DNA from 4 places in the Streptomyces sp. NPDC006476 genome. Region 4 is predicted to be linked to each of the others. Evidence: riboswitches for the same ligand, from Rfam matches in the RefSeq annotation. Region 4 holds a riboswitch; each other region holds the start of a gene.
The links. A riboswitch is a leader RNA that binds a small molecule or an ion and turns the genes downstream of it on or off. The one in region 4 is predicted to bind cobalamin.
Positions count from the first base shown of each region.

Region 1: it holds a riboswitch for cobalamin, as region 4 does, so the genes downstream of both, ABZZ74_RS17030 (CbtB-domain containing protein) here and ABZZ74_RS42475 (ribonucleoside-diphosphate reductase subunit alpha) in region 4, are expected to answer to the same signal.
Region 2: it holds a riboswitch for cobalamin, as region 4 does, so the genes downstream of both, ABZZ74_RS34205 (HoxN/HupN/NixA family nickel/cobalt transporter) here and ABZZ74_RS42475 (ribonucleoside-diphosphate reductase subunit alpha) in region 4, are expected to answer to the same signal.
Region 3: it holds a riboswitch for cobalamin, as region 4 does, so the genes downstream of both, ABZZ74_RS02375 (cobalamin biosynthesis protein) here and ABZZ74_RS42475 (ribonucleoside-diphosphate reductase subunit alpha) in region 4, are expected to answer to the same signal.

Region 1 is NZ_JBEXPK010000013.1:149,748-153,926, reverse strand. Features, by position in the region: gene ABZZ74_RS17050 (helix-turn-helix domain-containing protein) at 1-440, shown strand, start outside; gene ABZZ74_RS17045 (hypothetical protein) at 392-754, opposite strand; gene ABZZ74_RS17040 (histidine phosphatase family protein) at 930-1,508, shown strand; gene ABZZ74_RS17035 (CbtA family protein) at 1,574-2,332, opposite strand; gene ABZZ74_RS17030 (CbtB-domain containing protein) at 2,355-2,576, opposite strand; cobalamin riboswitch at 2,613-2,757, opposite strand; gene ABZZ74_RS17025 (phosphatidylglycerol lysyltransferase domain-containing protein) at 2,834-4,179, opposite strand, start outside.
Region 2 is NZ_JBEXPK010000038.1:63,562-67,740, reverse strand. Features, by position in the region: gene ABZZ74_RS34210 (nucleoside hydrolase) at 1-553, shown strand, start outside; gene ABZZ74_RS34205 (HoxN/HupN/NixA family nickel/cobalt transporter) at 584-1,666, opposite strand; cobalamin riboswitch at 1,692-1,881, opposite strand; gene ABZZ74_RS34200 (metalloregulator ArsR/SmtB family transcription factor) at 1,962-2,321, shown strand; gene ABZZ74_RS34195 (LAETG motif-containing sortase-dependent surface protein) at 2,944-3,867, opposite strand.
Region 3 is NZ_JBEXPK010000002.1:60,000-64,178, forward strand. Features, by position in the region: gene ABZZ74_RS02360 (class II aldolase/adducin family protein) at 1-500, opposite strand, end outside; gene ABZZ74_RS02365 (inorganic phosphate transporter) at 652-1,890, shown strand; gene ABZZ74_RS02370 (hypothetical protein) at 1,925-2,152, shown strand; cobalamin riboswitch at 2,278-2,420, shown strand; gene ABZZ74_RS02375 (cobalamin biosynthesis protein) at 2,541-3,482, shown strand; gene ABZZ74_RS02380 (cobyric acid synthase) at 3,479-4,179, shown strand, end outside.
Region 4 is NZ_JBEXPK010000067.1:28,101-32,279, reverse strand. Features, by position in the region: gene ABZZ74_RS42475 (ribonucleoside-diphosphate reductase subunit alpha) at 1-1,713, opposite strand, end outside; cobalamin riboswitch at 1,834-1,964, opposite strand; gene mctP (monocarboxylate uptake permease MctP) at 2,137-3,765, opposite strand; gene ABZZ74_RS42465 (DUF3311 domain-containing protein) at 3,762-4,016, opposite strand; gene ABZZ74_RS42460 (GntR family transcriptional regulator) at 4,174-4,179, opposite strand, start outside.

The DNA.
Region 1 (4,179 bases), on a different contig from region 4:
CCGTCGCCAACGCCGCCGCCCGTCGGCTGGTCGTGCAGCCGCATCGCGCCGGCGGCCAGGCCCAGTTCGTCACCACGCCGGTCCCCGCCCGGGACGACCACCCGCTCGTCGCCCTGTTCCCGTGGGTCATGGAGCGCCTCGACCAGCCGCTGACCGTGGAGGACCTCGCGCGCCAGGCGCGGATGAGTTCGCGCAACCTGAGCCGCCACTTCCGCGCGGCTACGGGCACCACCCCGCTGCAGTGGCTGCTCACTCAACGGATCCGCCGCGCCCAGGAACTGCTGGAAAAGACCGACGACAGTGTCGAGACCATCGCGGAGGCCACCGGCATGGGCACGGCCACGACACTGCGCCGCCACTTCAACCGTACGGTCGGTGTGCCTCCCGACACCTACCGCCGCACGTTCCGCACGGGGACCCGCTTCTCCCCCGCCCCGTGACCACGCAAGCAGCGGATGGCCCAGACCATCGCGGTGCGCGGATAGGAGCGGGCCATCTCCTCCTGGCTGGCCACCCACACCATCCGCTCCTCGCGCACGGCCTCGGCCACCGGTGCCGGAGAGGCGAGTGGGACCTTCGCCCAGGGCGCGGCGAACTCGACCGGCGCCCCGCACACCGCGTCCAGACACAGCAGCCGCCCGTCCGGCGCGAGCAGGTAGAGGGCGCCGATGGACGCGCCGGTACGGCGGACGGTTTCCGCGAACGCGGCATCCAGTGGGCCGGTGTCCGTACGCGGATCATCCGGACCGGTCAAAACCCTTCGCCGCCCATCTCCATCCTCACCGTCTGCCCAGAACAACCGACTTTTCACCTTTTGCAGGGCATATATGGCTGTCGCAGCAAGGGAGACAGAACGGCGCGCGTAGTCCTGGTCCGGTCCTGCATGATCGTATGGGTCCTATCCGGTAGAGACAGGAGCCGCGGACCACGTGACCAGTCGTGTGACCCTCATTTCGCCTGCTCTGGGCCCGTCGATGCGCCAGGCGCGCTTCGACGACGGTACGACCTCGCTCGACGACGACGGCGCGGCGCAGGTCCGCACGGCAGCCGGAACCATGCGCCCGGCCGTTCGCGTCGTCACCTCTCCCAGCGTGCGGTGCCGGGAGACCGCCACGGCACTCGGGCTGAGGGCGGATGCGTCGCCGGACGAGCTCACGGGACTGCGCGTGGGCCGCTGGCAGGGGCTCACCCTCGACGAGGTGAGCCGGTCCGAGCCGGAGGCGGTCGCGCTGTGGCTCGGCGACCCGGACTCCGCGCCTCACGGCGGAGAGTCGGTGCGGGACCTGTGCCTGCGGATCGGGCGGTGGCTGGACACGGCGTCACGCACGGATGGCCACACGATTGCCGTGGTGGAGCCGGACGTCGTACGGGCCGTGGTGGTGCACGTGTTGGGAGCGCCCGCGCGGGCCTTCTGGCGCGCGGACGTTCCTCCCCTGACGGCGACCGAGATCACCGGACGGTCCGAACGCTGGAACCTGCGGCTCGGGCACCCGCTTCAGTCGACCTGATCCCGCTGACGGAGGGCCCCCGGAGGGTGGTGCATTCCGCGGCCCTCGCGCCTGCGGCGGGTCGGTCAGTTGGGCGCGGCCACCGGCCGTCGGCCCGCGGCGGCGGCCGTCACGGGATTGGGGTTGAGCAGGCGTTCGGCCAACTCGCCGAAGAGCAGGCCGAATCCGGTCCACAGCGTGAGCTGGATGGCCAGCGCGGAGAGCCGGAAGCGCCACAGCACGGTGGCCGGGAAGTCCTTCGGCACCTCGTTGACGACGGGCAGGAACGCGTAGGCGAGCCCGATCACGAGGGCGAAGGCGGCCACCGCGATCACGGTCGCCCACCAGGTGCCCAGGCCGGGCGCGAGGCGCTTGCCCAGGATGGTCGCGGCGATCGCGATCAGGACGCTGAGCAGCATCATCAGGAAGTACAGGGCGGTCCGCTTGCCGATGGTGTCGGGGTTGCCGACGGCGGGCGGGTTGGCCGGGTACTTCAGGAACGGCACGACGTAGACCGCCAGCAGCGCGCTGCCGGACAGCAGCAGCGCGGTCGCCCGCGGACTGAGGCGGCCCAACCGGCCGAGCGCGAAGCAGTAGGCCAGAGCGGCGGCACCGCCGAACGCGACGCCGTAGACGAGGACGCCGGTGGCCAGGCCGGCGGTGGACTGCAGGGAGCGGGAGACGATCACCATCTCGTGCTCGTGGGAGTGGGCGTCCTCGAAACCGATCGCCTTGTCGACGTTCGGTTCACCGAGGAAGTAGGCGACGACCAGGGCGAGCACGCCGGCGGCGAGGCCGGCGAGCATGCCCCGTACGAGCAGGTTCCGTACGGTTGCGGAGTTCATGAGGGTGTCGGTGTCCCTTGCGTCAGTGGCAGGGGAAGCCGAGCAGATGACGGGCGTCGTGGACCCACTCGTGGACGTCCGAGCCGGAGACGACGGAGGTGGCGCCCTGCTCGGCGCCGACGAAGTACAGCAGGACCAGCATCAGGATGCCGAAGAAGACCGCCCACGGGACGATCGCGCCGATCGGCAGTTTGGCGGGGAGAGCGGGGGTGGTGGCGGTCGGCTGGGCGACATGCTGCGCCATGGCAGGGCCTCCTCTGGGAGTTCGCGTCCCATCTCGGTGGTGCACAGGACGACGGCTACGGGTCTGACTCGCCGCCGCCTCATGCGAGGCGGCGGCACACAGTGGCGCGACCGTTCCGGATTCCCACCGGCTTCCGTCTTGCCGTCGTCGATATCCCGCCGACCGTACCGTGTGTCGAGGACCTGGCCAATACCGCCCGACCAGGCGTGATTCTTCTCGCTCGCCACGACGGCGCCCACGGGGCGCCGGCAGTTCGTTCAGTTCTTCCAGGGCAGCGTGAGGAACCCCTCCGCGCGGGCGCTCGCCAGGCCGATGCGGGGGATGTCACTGCTGCGAGCGAAGAGCAGGTAGCGCGGTTCCCAGATGGGGCGGTACTTGGCGTTCGCGCGGTACAAGGACTCGATCTGCCACCAGCGGGAGAAGAACGTGAGGGTGGCGTGCCAGAGGCGAAGCACCGGGCCCGCGCCGAGACGGGAGCCGCGTTCGAAGACCGAGCGGAACATCGCGAAGTTCAGGGAGACCCGCCGGATGCCCAACTCGGCCCCTCTGAGGAGGAGTTCGACCACCATGAACTCCATCAGACCGTTCTCGCAGTCGCGATCACGGCGCATCAGGTCCAGGGAGAGGCCGTGCTCGCCCCAGGGGACGAAGCTCAGCAGGGCCCGGGGGACGTCGTCCGCGTCCCGGCACACCAGCATCACGCAGCGGCCGTCCGAGGGGTCGCCGAGGCGGCCGAGGGCCATGGAGAAGCCGCGTTCGGTGGCGCCGTCGCGCCAGCGGTCGGCAGCCTCGATGAGCGTCGCCATCTCCTCGGCCGGGATGTCCTGGTGGCGGCGGATCTCGACCGTGTAGCCGGCCCGGCGCACCCGGTTGTGCGCCTGCCGTACGACGCGCATGGCGCGGCCTTCGAGGGTGAAGTCTGCGATGTCGACGATCGCCTCGTCGCCGAGTTCGAGGGCGTCCAGACCGTGGCGGGCGTAGATGGTGCCCGCCTCCTCGCTCGCGCCCATCACCGCGGGTGTCCAGGCGTGTTGGCGCGCTTCGGTCAGCCATGCGTCGATCGCGCCGGGCCAGGCCTCCGGGTCGCCGATCGGGTCACCGGATGCCAGGCTGACGCCGCCGACGACGCGATAGGTGATGGCCGCCTTGCCGGTCGGGGAGAAGATCGCCGCCTTGTCGCGGCGCAGGGCGAAGTAGCCGAGGGAGTCGCGGGCGCCGTGCTTGTCCAGCAGGGCGTGGAGCCGTTCCTCGTCCTCGGGGCCGAGCAGCCGGCGGCCGCGCGGGGAACGGAAAAGGGCGTAGAGGACCAGGCAGAAGGCCGCCGCGAGCAGGATGTTGATGATGATGTCGGTCCAGCGGGGGGCGCGGACCGCGCTGACCGTGTCGGCGAGGGGGCCGACGCTGACGCCGCGCAGGAGGGCGTAGGCGACCTCGTCGGCGAGGGTGGCGCCGGGGAGCTTGTTCGTCGCGTGGACGAGGAGGGTGCCCAGGCCGCCGGTGACCGCCAGGCCGCCCACGCCGACGGCCAGTGCCAGCTTCGGGTTGGAGGGGTCCCCCACCGCGTTGAACTCACGGCGGCTGATCAGCAGTGCGGCGACGAACA
Region 2 (4,179 bases), on a different contig from region 4:
GACGCACCCGGACGTGGTCCGCAACATCGAGCGGATCGTCTTCATGGGCGGCGCGGTCGCGACCGGGAACGCCACGGCGGTCGCCGAGTTCAACGTCTGGCACGACCCGGAGGCCGCCGCCGTCCTGCTCACCGCCGGCGTGCCGATCACGATGTACGGCCTCGACGTCTTCCAGCGGGTCGTGGTGCCGGGCGCGGACGTACGACGGCTGCGGGCGAGCGCGGAGCCCGGCACCCGTCTCGCCGGTGAACTCCTCGCCCACCGCCCGTCCTCGCCCGACCCGGACAGTGACGAGACCGCCGGCGGGCTCGGTGACGCGGGCGCGGTCTGCTCCGTCGCCGACCCGGCCGGCATCACCACCAGCCTGCTCCCCGTCGAGGTCTCCCTCGCCCCCGGACCCACCCGGGGTCAGACGATCGTCGACCGCCGCGCCCGCCCCGGCGAGTCCGAGATCCACGAGGGCGCCCGCGAACAGCCCCTGGTGGACGTGGCCTTGGACGTGGACGTGCCCCGCTTCGTCAAGCTGTGGCTGTCGGCGGTCGAGAGGCAGTGACGGCGCGCCGGCCGGCAAGGACGGTGCGGGTCACGGGGTTTCCGCGGTCCGCACCGACCACTTCTGTTCCACCTTCGCCACCCGCCAGTAGGTCAGCGCCGCCGCCCACACCACCACGAACAGGCCGACGATGACGTAGCCGACGTTGTCCAGGTCGAGGTCGGCTATCCAGCCCGTGACCGAGTCGGTCAGGTCGAACTTCTCGTGCAGGACGCCCACCAGCTCGATCGTGCCGATGAAGAAGGCCACCGCGATGGACAGGCCGGTGATGGTCAGGTTGTAGAAGACCTTGCGGACCGGGTTGGAGAAGGCCCACTGGTAGGCGAAGTTCATGAACGTGCCGTCCAGCGTGTCGAACAGGCTCATCCCGGCCGCGAAGAGCAGCGGCAGGCACAGGACCGCGTACCAGGGCAGCCCCGCCGCCGCGCCGGAGCCCGCCATCACCATCAGCGTGACCTCCGTCGCGGTGTCGAAGCCGAGCCCGAAGAGGAAGCCCAGGGGGTACATCTGGCCCGGGCGGGTGATCGACCTGGTGAGGCGGCCGAGGATCCGGTTCATGAAGCCCCGGGAATCCAGGTGCGCCTCGAGCTCCGACTCGTCGTACGTCCCCGCCCGCATCGCCTTGAAGACCTTCAGGATGCCCATCAGCGCCACCAGGTTGAGCGCGGCGATGACGTAGAGGAACGTGCCCGAGATCGTCGTACCGAGGAAGCCGAGCACCTTGTGGGTGCTTGAGTTCTCGTTCATGACCTTGCCGGCGAGTGCCGTGCCGCCCGCGATCATGGCGGCCAGCACCACGACCACACTGGAGTGCCCCAGCGCGAACCAGAAGCCCACCGACACCGGCCGTTTGCCGTCGGCCATCAGCTTGCGGGTGGTGTTGTCGATCGCGGCGATGTGGTCGGCGTCGAAGGCGTGCCGCACGCCCAGGGTGTAGGCGGTGACGCCGAGGCCGATGCCGAAGGCCTTGGAGCCGACCTCGTAGTGGCCGGGGACGACGAGGAGGAAGAGGATTCCGAAGGCGGCGACGTGGAGGGCGGCGATCACCGCCACCAGCCCCACGGTCTTGACGGTGTCCTCGCGCTGCCAGCGGAAAGAAGCAGCGTCGGCCATGTTCACGCTCCAGCACCTCGTGGATCATCTCGTGAGATGCCGTGGCCGGTCTCCTGGCTGACGGGTCGTGCGTCCCCGGTCCGCCTTCCCGGCCGTGGTGAAACGGCCAGTGGCTGTCCCGTGCGGGACGTGGACCGGTGACTTCCCGATCACAGTGGCGAGGGCCGCGTCGGCATCGCACCGACTTCCCGAACACCACGGCCCGCCCACCGTAGGGGGGAGCGGCCCTTCCTGCATAGCTGCGTACCTGTGCAGGTATCGAAGATCACAGAGGCGCGCCTGCGAGGATGTGCGCATGCATCTCGTCCCGGCCGACCGCGCGGACCGCCGCACCATCGATGGCCACCGGGTGTGCGACGCCATCGCCGCCATCGGTGACGAGGCCCATGTGCGCACCTGGGCCGACCGCTTCTCGCTGCTCGCCGACCCCAAACGGCTCGCGCTGCTGCTCGCCCTGCACCGCACCGGCCCGCTCGCCGTCTCCGACCTCGCGATCGCGACCGGCATGAACGACCCCGCCGTGTCCCAGGCCCTGCGCCTGCTGCGGGCGGCCGGGGTGGTGGCCGGCGAGAAGGAGGGCCGCGTCGTCCGCTACCGCGTGGTCGACGAGGACACCCGCCTCCTCCTCAAACACTGCACAGCCGACGGCACGTGACCGCCGACGGCACGTGAGGGCCGTCGGGTCGTGGGCGTCGACGGTTCGTGGGTGGGTGAGGGTGTGTGAGGGGTGGCGGTCGTGGGTGGGTGACGGCGTGCGGGGACCGACGTTCGTGGGGGGTGACGGTTTCTGGGGGCCGACGGGTCGTGGCGGTCGACGGGGCGGTCGTGGCGGTTGACAGCATGTGGCCATCAAGAGCTCGTGACCGCCGAGCCCTCATGCCCCGGGAACTCATGACCGCCGACAGCTCGTGACGGCGGACGGCACGGGAGCCTGACGGCACGGGAGCCCGACGGTGTGTGACAGTCGCCAGCTGATGACTGTTCGAGGGCACACGGCTGGCGACGACTCGTGACCAGCGACCGCACAAGGCTGACGAGGGCTCATGACCGCGAGGGAACACGCCCCGACGGCCAATGACCACCGGGGGCGTGGGCCCGTCGAAGGCTTATGACCAGCAACGGCACATCACCGGTCACGGCACATCACCGCTCATGACCAGCACCCGCACCGCACACCACCCGCACCGCACACCACCCGCACCGCACACCACCAGTGCCGCGTGCGAACGAACGCCCCGGAGCGGGGGATCTCCGGGGCGTTCGTCTTCGGGGGTGGTTCAGGAGCGGGCGCCGCGGCGGCGCTTGCTCGCGACGACGATCGCCGCGCCGCCCGCCAGGAGCGCCGCCGCGCCGCCGGCGATCAGGCCGGAGTTGCTGCCGCCGCCGGTCTCGGCGAGGCCGCCGCCACCGCCGTTCGGCGTGGCCGCCGGGACGGTGGTGGACGCCGAGGCGACCGGGGTGTCGGTCGAGGCCGGCGTCGACTCGGAGGCACTCGGTGTCGGGGTGGCGCTCTCGGAGGCCGGGGGCGTCGACGGCGGCGTGGAGGCCGGCGGGGTGCTCGGGGGCTGCGACTCGGTGTTCGTGCAGTCCTTCGTACCGCCGTTCCAGGACGCGATCAGCTTGTCCTTGATGACCGCGTGGTCCGGGCCGGCCGGCAGGTCCCCGTGCTGGAAACCGTCCTTGGCGTCCAGCTTGCCGTCGAACTTGGTGGCGCCGCGGTAGAGGTCGATCTGCGCGAAGCAGCCCGCGTCCGGCACCGCGATGTCCAGCGAGTCGGTCTGCCCGGACTTGACCGTCACGGTGTCGAAGTCGACGAAGACCTGCTGCCCCGAGGTCGCGAAGGTCGCGCCGTGGGCGAGGTAGGAGGCGAGCGAGGCGGTACAGGTGGAGGCGTCACCGGCGGTACGGACCTTGATGTGGACCTTGCCGTCGTCGGTGGGCTTCAGCGTCTGGTCGTCGACCTTCACCGAGTCGTAGAAGCTCGTGCCGTCCAGCGAGAACTGGCAGCGGTCGGCCTCCGTCTTGGTGCCGGCACCGGTGCCGGGCTTGTAGGAGCCGCCGGCCTTCCAGCCGTCGCCGCCCGGAGTTCCGCCGTGGGCCCAGGCGCCGGAGGCGGCGGCGACGGTTGCGGCGCACAGGGCGAGCGACGCGGCGCCCGTCCCCATGAGGCGGCGCACGGTGACACGTCTCACTATGGACATGCGGATCCCCATCTTCGCGTGCGTGACCCGGGCACGGCGGCGCGGGACAGCACGCGGCGGCCGGCCGTGCCGGGGAGAATGGTCTGTGAAAACACCAGGCCCATTGGTCACATGCGCCTCAGTGCGCTCACATGGTGGATGTCCCGGCCGAACGCTGTCAACCTGCGGTGATGCGCCGAAAGTTCAACCAGCCATCACGATTACGCCACAGTAGGAACGGGCGGATCCGCTTCCGTTCGACCGCCCGAACCTCCAGTCCCACACGGGCCGTACGACCGTGCCCGTAGGGCCGTACGACCGTTCCCGTGGGGG
Region 3 (4,179 bases), on a different contig from region 4:
CAGGCGGAGCGGTCGGCGAGGGCGCGGAGCATGTTCTCGGCCAACTCGTCGGTGCCGTAGGTCGCGTACGGGGCGACTCGGACCGGGCCGCCCAGGGCCGCTGCCATGTAGTGGATCGTCGGGAGCTCGGGGACGAGGGTGGAGACCGCCGTCGCGTGGACGGCGTGGGTGTGGACGACCGCCCGCGCGCCGGTCGAACGGTATACGGCGAGATGCATCGGCAGCTCGCTGGTCGGGACCAGGGTGCCGAGGACCTGCCGGCCGTCGAGGTCGACGCCGGTGATGTCGTCCGGTGCGAGGCGGTCGTAGGGGACGCCCGAGGGCGTGACCAGCACGGTGTCCCCGACGCGCGCCGAGACGTTGCCCGAGGTGCCGACGACCAGGCCGTCGGCGACGGTGCGGCGGGCCGTCGCCACGAGCTCCTCCCAGGCCCGCGTCTCCTCGGGCAGCGCGCCCCGCTCTCCTCGTACGTTGTGCCCGTCCCGCTGCTGTTCGCCCATGCCGCGATCATCCCAGGCGCATATCGACCGGGAACCGAGTTCGCTCGGGACCACCCACCGCGACACTCTGACGCCCACCCCAGTTCATCTTCTGTTCACCCAGGTTTCCTACGGTCAACCGACCGATGACTTCGAACGATTGCCTGGGTAAATGGAAAACTTCTCGCTGATCCTCGCGATTGTGGTGATCACCGCACTCGCGTTCGATTTCACGAACGGTTTCCACGACACCGCCAACGCGATGGCCACCACCATCTCGACCGGCGCACTCAAGCCCAAGGTCGCGGTGGCCATGTCCGCCGCGCTCAACCTTGTTGGCGCCTTCCTCTCCGTGGAGGTCGCGAACACGATCTCCAAGGGTCTCGTCGATGAGAACGGCATCCGTCCCGAGGTCATCTTCGCCGCCCTGGTCGGCGCGATCCTCTGGAACCTGGTGACCTGGCTGGTGGGCCTGCCCTCCAGTTCCTCGCACGCCCTGATGGGCGGTCTGATCGGCGCCACCGTCGCCTCGGCCGGCTTCGGCGCGGTCCACGGCGACGTGCTCGTCACCAAGGTGCTGCTGCCGGCGCTCGCCGCCCCGGTCGTCGCCGGGCTCGCCGCGACGCTGGCGACCCGCTTCTCCTACGCACTCGACCGCAAGGCCGACGGCAAGGCGGCCGAGAAGGGCTACCGCGCCGGGCAGATCGCCTCGGCCGGCCTGGTCTCGCTGGCCCACGGCACCAACGACGCGCAGAAGACGATGGGCATCATCACCCTCGCCCTGGTCGCCGGCGGCGCCGTCGCCCCCGAATCCGACCCGCCCACCTGGGTCATCCTCTCCGCGGGTCTGGCCATCGCCCTCGGCACGTACATCGGCGGCTGGCGCATCATCCGCACGATGGGCAAGGGCCTGACCGAGCTTCAGCCGCGTCAGGGCTTCGCCGCCCAGACCAGCGCGGCGACGGCCATCCTGGCCTCCTCCCACCTCGGTTTCTCCCTCTCCACCACGCACGTCGTCTCCGGTTCGGTGATGGGCGCGGGCCTCGGCCGCAAGGGCGGGGTGGTGCGCTGGTCCACCGCGACCCGGATGCTGGTCGCCTGGGTCCTGACGCTGCCGGCCGCCGCCCTGGTCGGCGCGGGCGCGGAGTCCGTGACGGACCTCGGGGACTGGGGCACCGCCGTCGTCGCCGTCTTCCTCGTCGCCGCGAGCGCCGCGATCTGGAAGGTCTCGCGCCGCGAGGTCGTCGACGCGTCGAACGTCAACGAGACCGAGGAGCCGGCCGGCGTCGTCACCACGGCGATCGCCGCCGTCACCCCTCCTCCCCCGGGCGCGGTGACGGAGGGTCTGACGGCCACGATCGCCGCGCCGGTCACCACCACGGAACCGGCGGCCCCGCCGGCCGCCGTCTGAGCCCCGGCCACCCGGTAACGAAGGAATCAGCAGCATGAAGATCGACTGGTCGGCCCTGGGCTCCGTCTTCGGTGTCAGCCTCGCGGTCACCGTGGGCCTCGTGGCCCTCTTCACCCTCGGCGTCATGGGCCTGTCGCACCGCGAGCGGGCCACCGCGCAGGGCGGCTCGGCAGCCCTCGCGACGGCCGGAGCGTACGTGGCCTTCGCGGGGTGCGCGGCGGCGGTGGCGTACGGAATCAATTTGATCATGGCCAAGGGCTGAGCCCTGACCTCCTGTTGGTGCCGGGACGGTGATCCGTCCCGGCACCTCGCGTTTCCGTGACCACGGCGACCCCTCGCATGTGGGCCTCAGCACACTCTCCCGTCGCAGGTCAACGGCAAGTTGACTGCCGTTCGGGTGCGTGGTGGACTGCCGGAGCCATGTACGGCGGCAAGGGAGGAAGCCGGTGCGAGTCCGGCGCGGTCCCGCCACTGTCACCGGGGTAGGTAGCCCCGGGAGCCAGGAACTCCCACCGCCGGTCTCGTCGAACCAGGGCGCGGACACCCTGAGTGAGGACATACAGCCATGCTCGCCTGCCGTTTGAGGTACTGGACCGGGATCCTTCCGAAGGGCCCCGGGTCGCTGCCCGGCCCCACGGCCGGCTGAGCCGATGCGTGCCGGTCGCGTCTTCGCGTACGGCGCCGCCGCCGGGCTCCTCGGCGACCAACTGCTCGGCGATCCGCGCCGGGGGCACCCGGTCGCCGCTTTCGGACGGGCCGCGGGTGCCGTGGAACGGGTGCTGTGGCGGGACCACCGCGGGTGGGGCACGCTGCACACCGCCGTGTGCGTCGGAGGTGCCGTGGCGCTGGGCGCCGTGGCGGAGAAGGTCGTACGTCCGTCCCGTACCGCTTCCGTGGCGCTGACCGCCGCCGCCACCTGGGCGGTTGTCGGCGGCAGCTCGCTCGCGCGCGAGGCGCGGGTCATCGGGCGGGCCCTGGAGGCGGGTGACGTCGAGGGGGCCCGGGAGCGGTTGCCGCATCTGTGCGGGCGGGATCCGCAGGCGCTGGACGCGGACGGGATCGCCCGGGCCGTGGTGGAGTCGGTCGCCGAGAACACCTCGGACGCCGTGGTCGGGGCGTTGGTGTGGGGGGCCGTCGGCGGGGTGCCGGGGCTGCTCGGGTTCCGGGCCGTCAACACGCTGGACGCCATGGTCGGTCACAGGTCGGCGCGGTACCGGCGCTACGGGTGGGCCTCCGCGCGGCTGGACGACGTGGCCGGCTGGCCGGGGGCCCGGCTGACCGCGGCACTGGCGACGGTCGCGGGCGGCGACCCGCGCGGAGCGGCACGGGCCTGGCGTGCGGACGCGGGGAAGCATCCGAGCCCCAACGCCGGTCCTGTGGAGGCCTCGTTCGCGGGAGCGCTCGGCGTGCGCCTGGGCGGAACCCTCTCCTACGGCGGGCGGGTCGAGCACCGGCCCGTGCTCAACGCACCGGGCCGCGCCGTCGCCGTACCTGACATCGAGCGGGCCGTACGGCTCTCCCGGCGCGTCGGTCTGCTCGCGCTCGGCGTCAGTGCCGCCGCGCGCCTGTTGGTGAAGGGACGTACGTCATGAGCGGGGGTCTCCTCGTCGCCGGCACCACCTCCGACGCCGGCAAGAGTGTCGTCACCGCCGGGATCTGCCGGTGGCTGGTGCGCCAAGGGGTCAAGGTGGCTCCCTTCAAGGCGCAGAACATGTCGCTCAACTCCTTCGTGACCCGCGAGGGCGCCGAGATCGGGCGGGCGCAGGCCATGCAGGCACAGGCGTGCCGGATCGAGCCGACGGCGCAGATGAACCCCGTGCTGCTGAAGCCGGGGGGCGAACAGAGCAGCCAGGTCGTGCTCATGGGCAGGCCCGTGGGCGAGCTGAGCGCGCGGGGGTACCACGGTGGGCGGCAGCAGAAGCTCCTCGGGACCGTGCTGGAGTGTCTCGCCGAGTTGCGGGGCACGTATGACGCGGTGATCTGTGAGGGGGCGGGCAGTCCCGCGGAGATCAATCTGCGCCGGACCGACATCGTGAACATGGGGATCGCCCGCAACGCCGGGCTTCCCGTCCTCGTGGTCGGTGACATCGACCGCGGGGGCGTGTTCGCCTCGTTCTTCGGGACGGTGGCGCTGCTGTCGGAGGAGGACCAGCGGCTCGTCGCCGGGTTCCTGGTGAACAAGTTCCGGGGTGACGTGTCGCTGCTCGAACCGGGCCTCGACATGCTGCACGGGCTCACCGGGCGGCGCACCTACGGTGTTCTGCCCTTCCGGCACGGACTGGGCATCGA
Region 4 (4,179 bases):
GGGCAGCGGGCCGCTCCGCTCGGCGAGGTCCGCGGAGGCCTCGTACGCGGCGAGCATGACGCGCTCGGCGATACGCGTGGACAGGGCCTTGGCCTCGGGCGAGTCGAAGGGCAGTCGCAGCTTGAAGAAGACGTCCTGCAGGCCCATCGCACCCAGACCCACCGGGCGCCACTTGGCGTTGGAGCGGCCCGCCTGCTCGGTCGGGTAGAAGTTGATGTCGACGACACGGTCGAGGAAGGTGACGGCCGTGCGGACGGTCTCGTCCAGCCGCTCCCAGTCGATGCCGCGGCCGGCCACGAAGGCGCCCAGGTTGACCGAGCCGAGGTTGCACACCGCCGTCTCACCGTCGTCGGTGACCTCCAGGATCTCCGTGCAGAGATTGGAGGAGTGGACGACATGACCGGGGGTCGCCGTCTGGTTCGCGGTGCGGTTGGCGGCGTCCTTGAAGGTCATCCAGCCGTTGCCGGTCTGCGCGAGGGTGCGCATCATCCGGCCGTACAGTTCCCGGGCCGGGAGCGTCTTGCGGGCGAGCCCCGCCGCCTCCGCCTGCCGGTACGCCGCGTCGAACTCCTCGCCCCACAGGTCCACGAGTTCGGGCACGTCCGCCGGGGAGAACAGCGACCACCGCTCGTCGGCGTCGACCCGGCGCATGAACTCGTCCGGGATCCAGTGCGCGAGGTTCAGGTTGTGCGTACGGCGGGCGTCCTCACCGGTGTTGTCGCGCAGCTCCAGGAACTCCTCGATGTCGGAGTGCCAGGTCTCCAGGTAGACGGCCGCGGCGCCCTTGCGCCGGCCGCCCTGGTTCACGGCGGCGACGCTCGCGTCCAGCGTCTTCAGGAACGGGACGATGCCGTTGGAGTGGCCGTTGGTGCCGCGGATCAGCGAACCACGGGCGCGGACGCGGGAGTAGGCGATGCCGATGCCGCCGGCGTGCTTGGAGAGACGGGCGACCTGGTGGTAGCGGTCGTAGATGGAGTCCAGTTCGTCCTTCGGGGAGTCGAGGAGGTAGCAGGACGACATCTGGGGGTGCCGCGTGCCGGAGTTGAAGAGGGTGGGGGAGGAGGGCAGGTAGTCGAGGCGGCTCATCAGGCCGTAGAGGGAGGCCACTTCGTCCACGGCACGGGCGCCTGTCTCCGAACCGAGCGCGGTGTCGTCCGCGAGACCGCTCGCCACGCGGAGCATGAAGTGCTGCGGCGTCTCGATGACCTTGCGGGTGATCGGGTGGTGCAGGAGGTAACGGCTGTAGAGGGTGCGCAGGCCGAAGTAGCCGAAGCGGTCGTCGGCCGCGGGGTCGATCAGCGCGTCGAGGCGGTCGGCGTGCAGCCGTACGAACTCCGCGGTGCGGTCGGCGATGAGCCCTTCGCGATGGCCGACGGCGACGGACTCGGTGAAGGACGTGACGCCCTGCGAGGCGGCCTCGGCGGCGACGCTCAGGGTGAGGAGCCGGGCGGCCAGCCTGCTGTACGCCGGGTCCTCGGAGATGAGGCCGGCCGCCGCCTCCGTCGCCAGCTCGCGCAGTTCCGCCCCGTCCGCCCGCGCGGACCGGCCGCGCAGTGCGGCGGCGGCGACCCGGCCGGGGTCGGCGTCGGGCAGGTCAGCGGTCAGCTCGGTCAGGGTGCGCAGCAGTGCGGCACCGTGTCCGTCGGCTTCCGGCTCGGTCGCTGAAGCCGGGTCGGTCGCTGAGGCCGGATCGGCCGGCGGCGCGATGGTCACGTGGGGCTCTCCCTCGCTCGGCACGGGGCCTTGCGGGCAGGGGGCAGCACACGAGCGCGGCGCGCTTCGCATCCACCGGCCCATTCCGCGAGGCCCGGACGTCAGGGCACCCGGGCCGGTGTGGCCGGGTGCGCTGTCGGCAGGTCCTCGGACTGACTCCGCGCACGGGTGTGCGCGGGTTCACCGTTGCGGGACAGTTCCGGATTCGCACCGGATTCCCCTGCGGCGACAGCGAGATGAGCATACATCTAGTGCCGGGTTTGGGTAGCACCCCCATATGTTGTGTCGGGGTTGCTTCGGGGAACGGAAGAGCGGGCCGCCGAGGGGGGTTCCTTCGGTGGCCCGCTGCGAGTGTCCGTGGTTGATCGCGCTCACGCGGCGGAGCCGCATATCGATACAGCCCCGCGCCCCTATAGGGGCGCTTCAGTGGGCGCTTCCTGCAGTCGCAGGCGGGAGTTCCACCTCCACCCCGGGGTCGCCCGCGTCCGCCGTGTAGTCCTCCGGGCTGGTCTGATCGATGCCCTCGGGGGCCTTCAGGGCCTTTAGGACGAAGGTGAGGACCACCGTCACCGCCACGTTCAGGACGAAGGCGGTGAGGCCGATGTAGCCGATCTCCCCGATGCCCGGGATCTCCTTCGACGAGCCGCCGAAGTGCTTCTGGGTGGGGGAGGCCACGCCGTACGCCGCGACCGTTCCGTAGATCATGCCGACCGCCCAGCCGGCGAGCAGGGCCCAGCGGTGGAACCAGCGGGTGAAGAGGCCGCCGACCAGGGACGGGAAGGTCTGCAGGATCCAGATGCCGCCCAGCAGCTGGAAGTTGATGGCGACCGTCTTGTCCATGGTGAGGACGAAGACCAGTGCGCCGACCTTCACCACCAGCGACACGATCTTGGAGACCTGGGCCTCCTGCTTCGGCGTGGCGTCCGGCTTGATGAAGTCCTTGTAGATGTTGCGGGTGAAGAGGTTCGCGGCCGCGATGGACATGATGGCCGCCGGGACCAGCGCGCCTATGCCGATCGCCGCGAAGGCCACCCCGGCGAACCAGCTCGGGAACATGTTCTCGAAGAGCTGCGGGATCGCCAGCTGGCCGTTGGTGACCTTGACCCCGGCCGCGATGGCCATGAAGCCCAGCAGCGCGAGCAGGCCGAGCATCAGCGAGTACAGCGGCAGGATCGTGGTGTTGCGGCGGATCACCTCGCGGCTCTTGGAGGAGAGCGTCGCGGTGATCGAGTGCGGGTACATGAACAGTGCGAGCGCCGAGCCCAACGCCAGGGTGGCGTACGTCCATTGGGCGGGCTCGGCCGGTGCCAGGGCGCCGCGCGGCTTGCCCGTCGCCGGGTTGGTCTGCGCGAACGCGTGGCCCGCCTTGGCGAAGATGTCGTCGAAGCCGCCCAGCTTGATCGGGATGTAGATGATCGCCACCGCGATGACGATGTAGATCAGCGTGTCCTTCACGAACGCGATCAGGGCGGGGGCCCGAAGGCCGGAGGAGTAGGTGTAGGCCGCGAGCACACCGAAGGCGATCAGGAGCGGGAGGTCCTTCACGAACCAGTTGGTGTTCTCACCGCCGCCCACGCCCATGACGTCCAGCACGGCCTGGATGCCGACGAGTTGGAGCGCGATGTACGGCATCGTCGCGAGGATGCCGGTCAGCGCCACCGCCAGCGACAGGCCCTTGGAGCCGAAGCGTCCGCGCACGAAGTCGGAGGTCGTCACGTACCCGTGCTTGTGCGAGACCGACCACAGGCGCGGCAGGAACGTGAAGATCAGCGGGTAGACCAGGATCGTGTACGGCACGGCGAAGAAGCCGGCCGCGCCCGCCGCGTAGATCGCCGCCGGTACGGCGACGAAGGTGTACGCCGTGTACAGGTCGCCGCCGAGCAGGAACCAGGTGACCCAGGTGCCGAACGACCGTCCGCCCAGGCCCCATTCGTCGAGGCTGTGCTCGTTCTCGGCCTTGCGCCAGCGAGCGGCGAGGAAGCCCATGGCCGTGACGGCCAGGAAGAAGAAGATGAAGACGCCGAGCGCGACGCCGTTCACACCGTCCTTCACTTGCCCGCACCCCCCTTGCGGGCGCGCTGGTCACGCTGCCACAGCTTGTACGCGGTCATGGTCAGCGCCGTGGAGACCAGCACCCACAGCATCTGGTACCAGTAGAAGAACGGGATGCCGATGAACTCCGGGTCGGTCTTGGCGTAGGACCCGACCCACAGCATCGCCACGAAGGGTGCGAGCAGGCAGATGGCGATGATCACGCGGACCGGGGTCACCACCGGTGGTCTCACTTCGGGTACTTCGGACATACGGCGGCTCCGTCCCCTCACGATCGCCTGTGATCACATGTGTAACGCGCAGGCAATGTAGGTCACGGCGTCACGGCAGTGGAAGACCGCGTCGGGATATCGGTATGTCGATTCCGTGAAGACCCGTGGCGGGGGTGGAACCCCCGCCCCCTTCCCCTCAGTC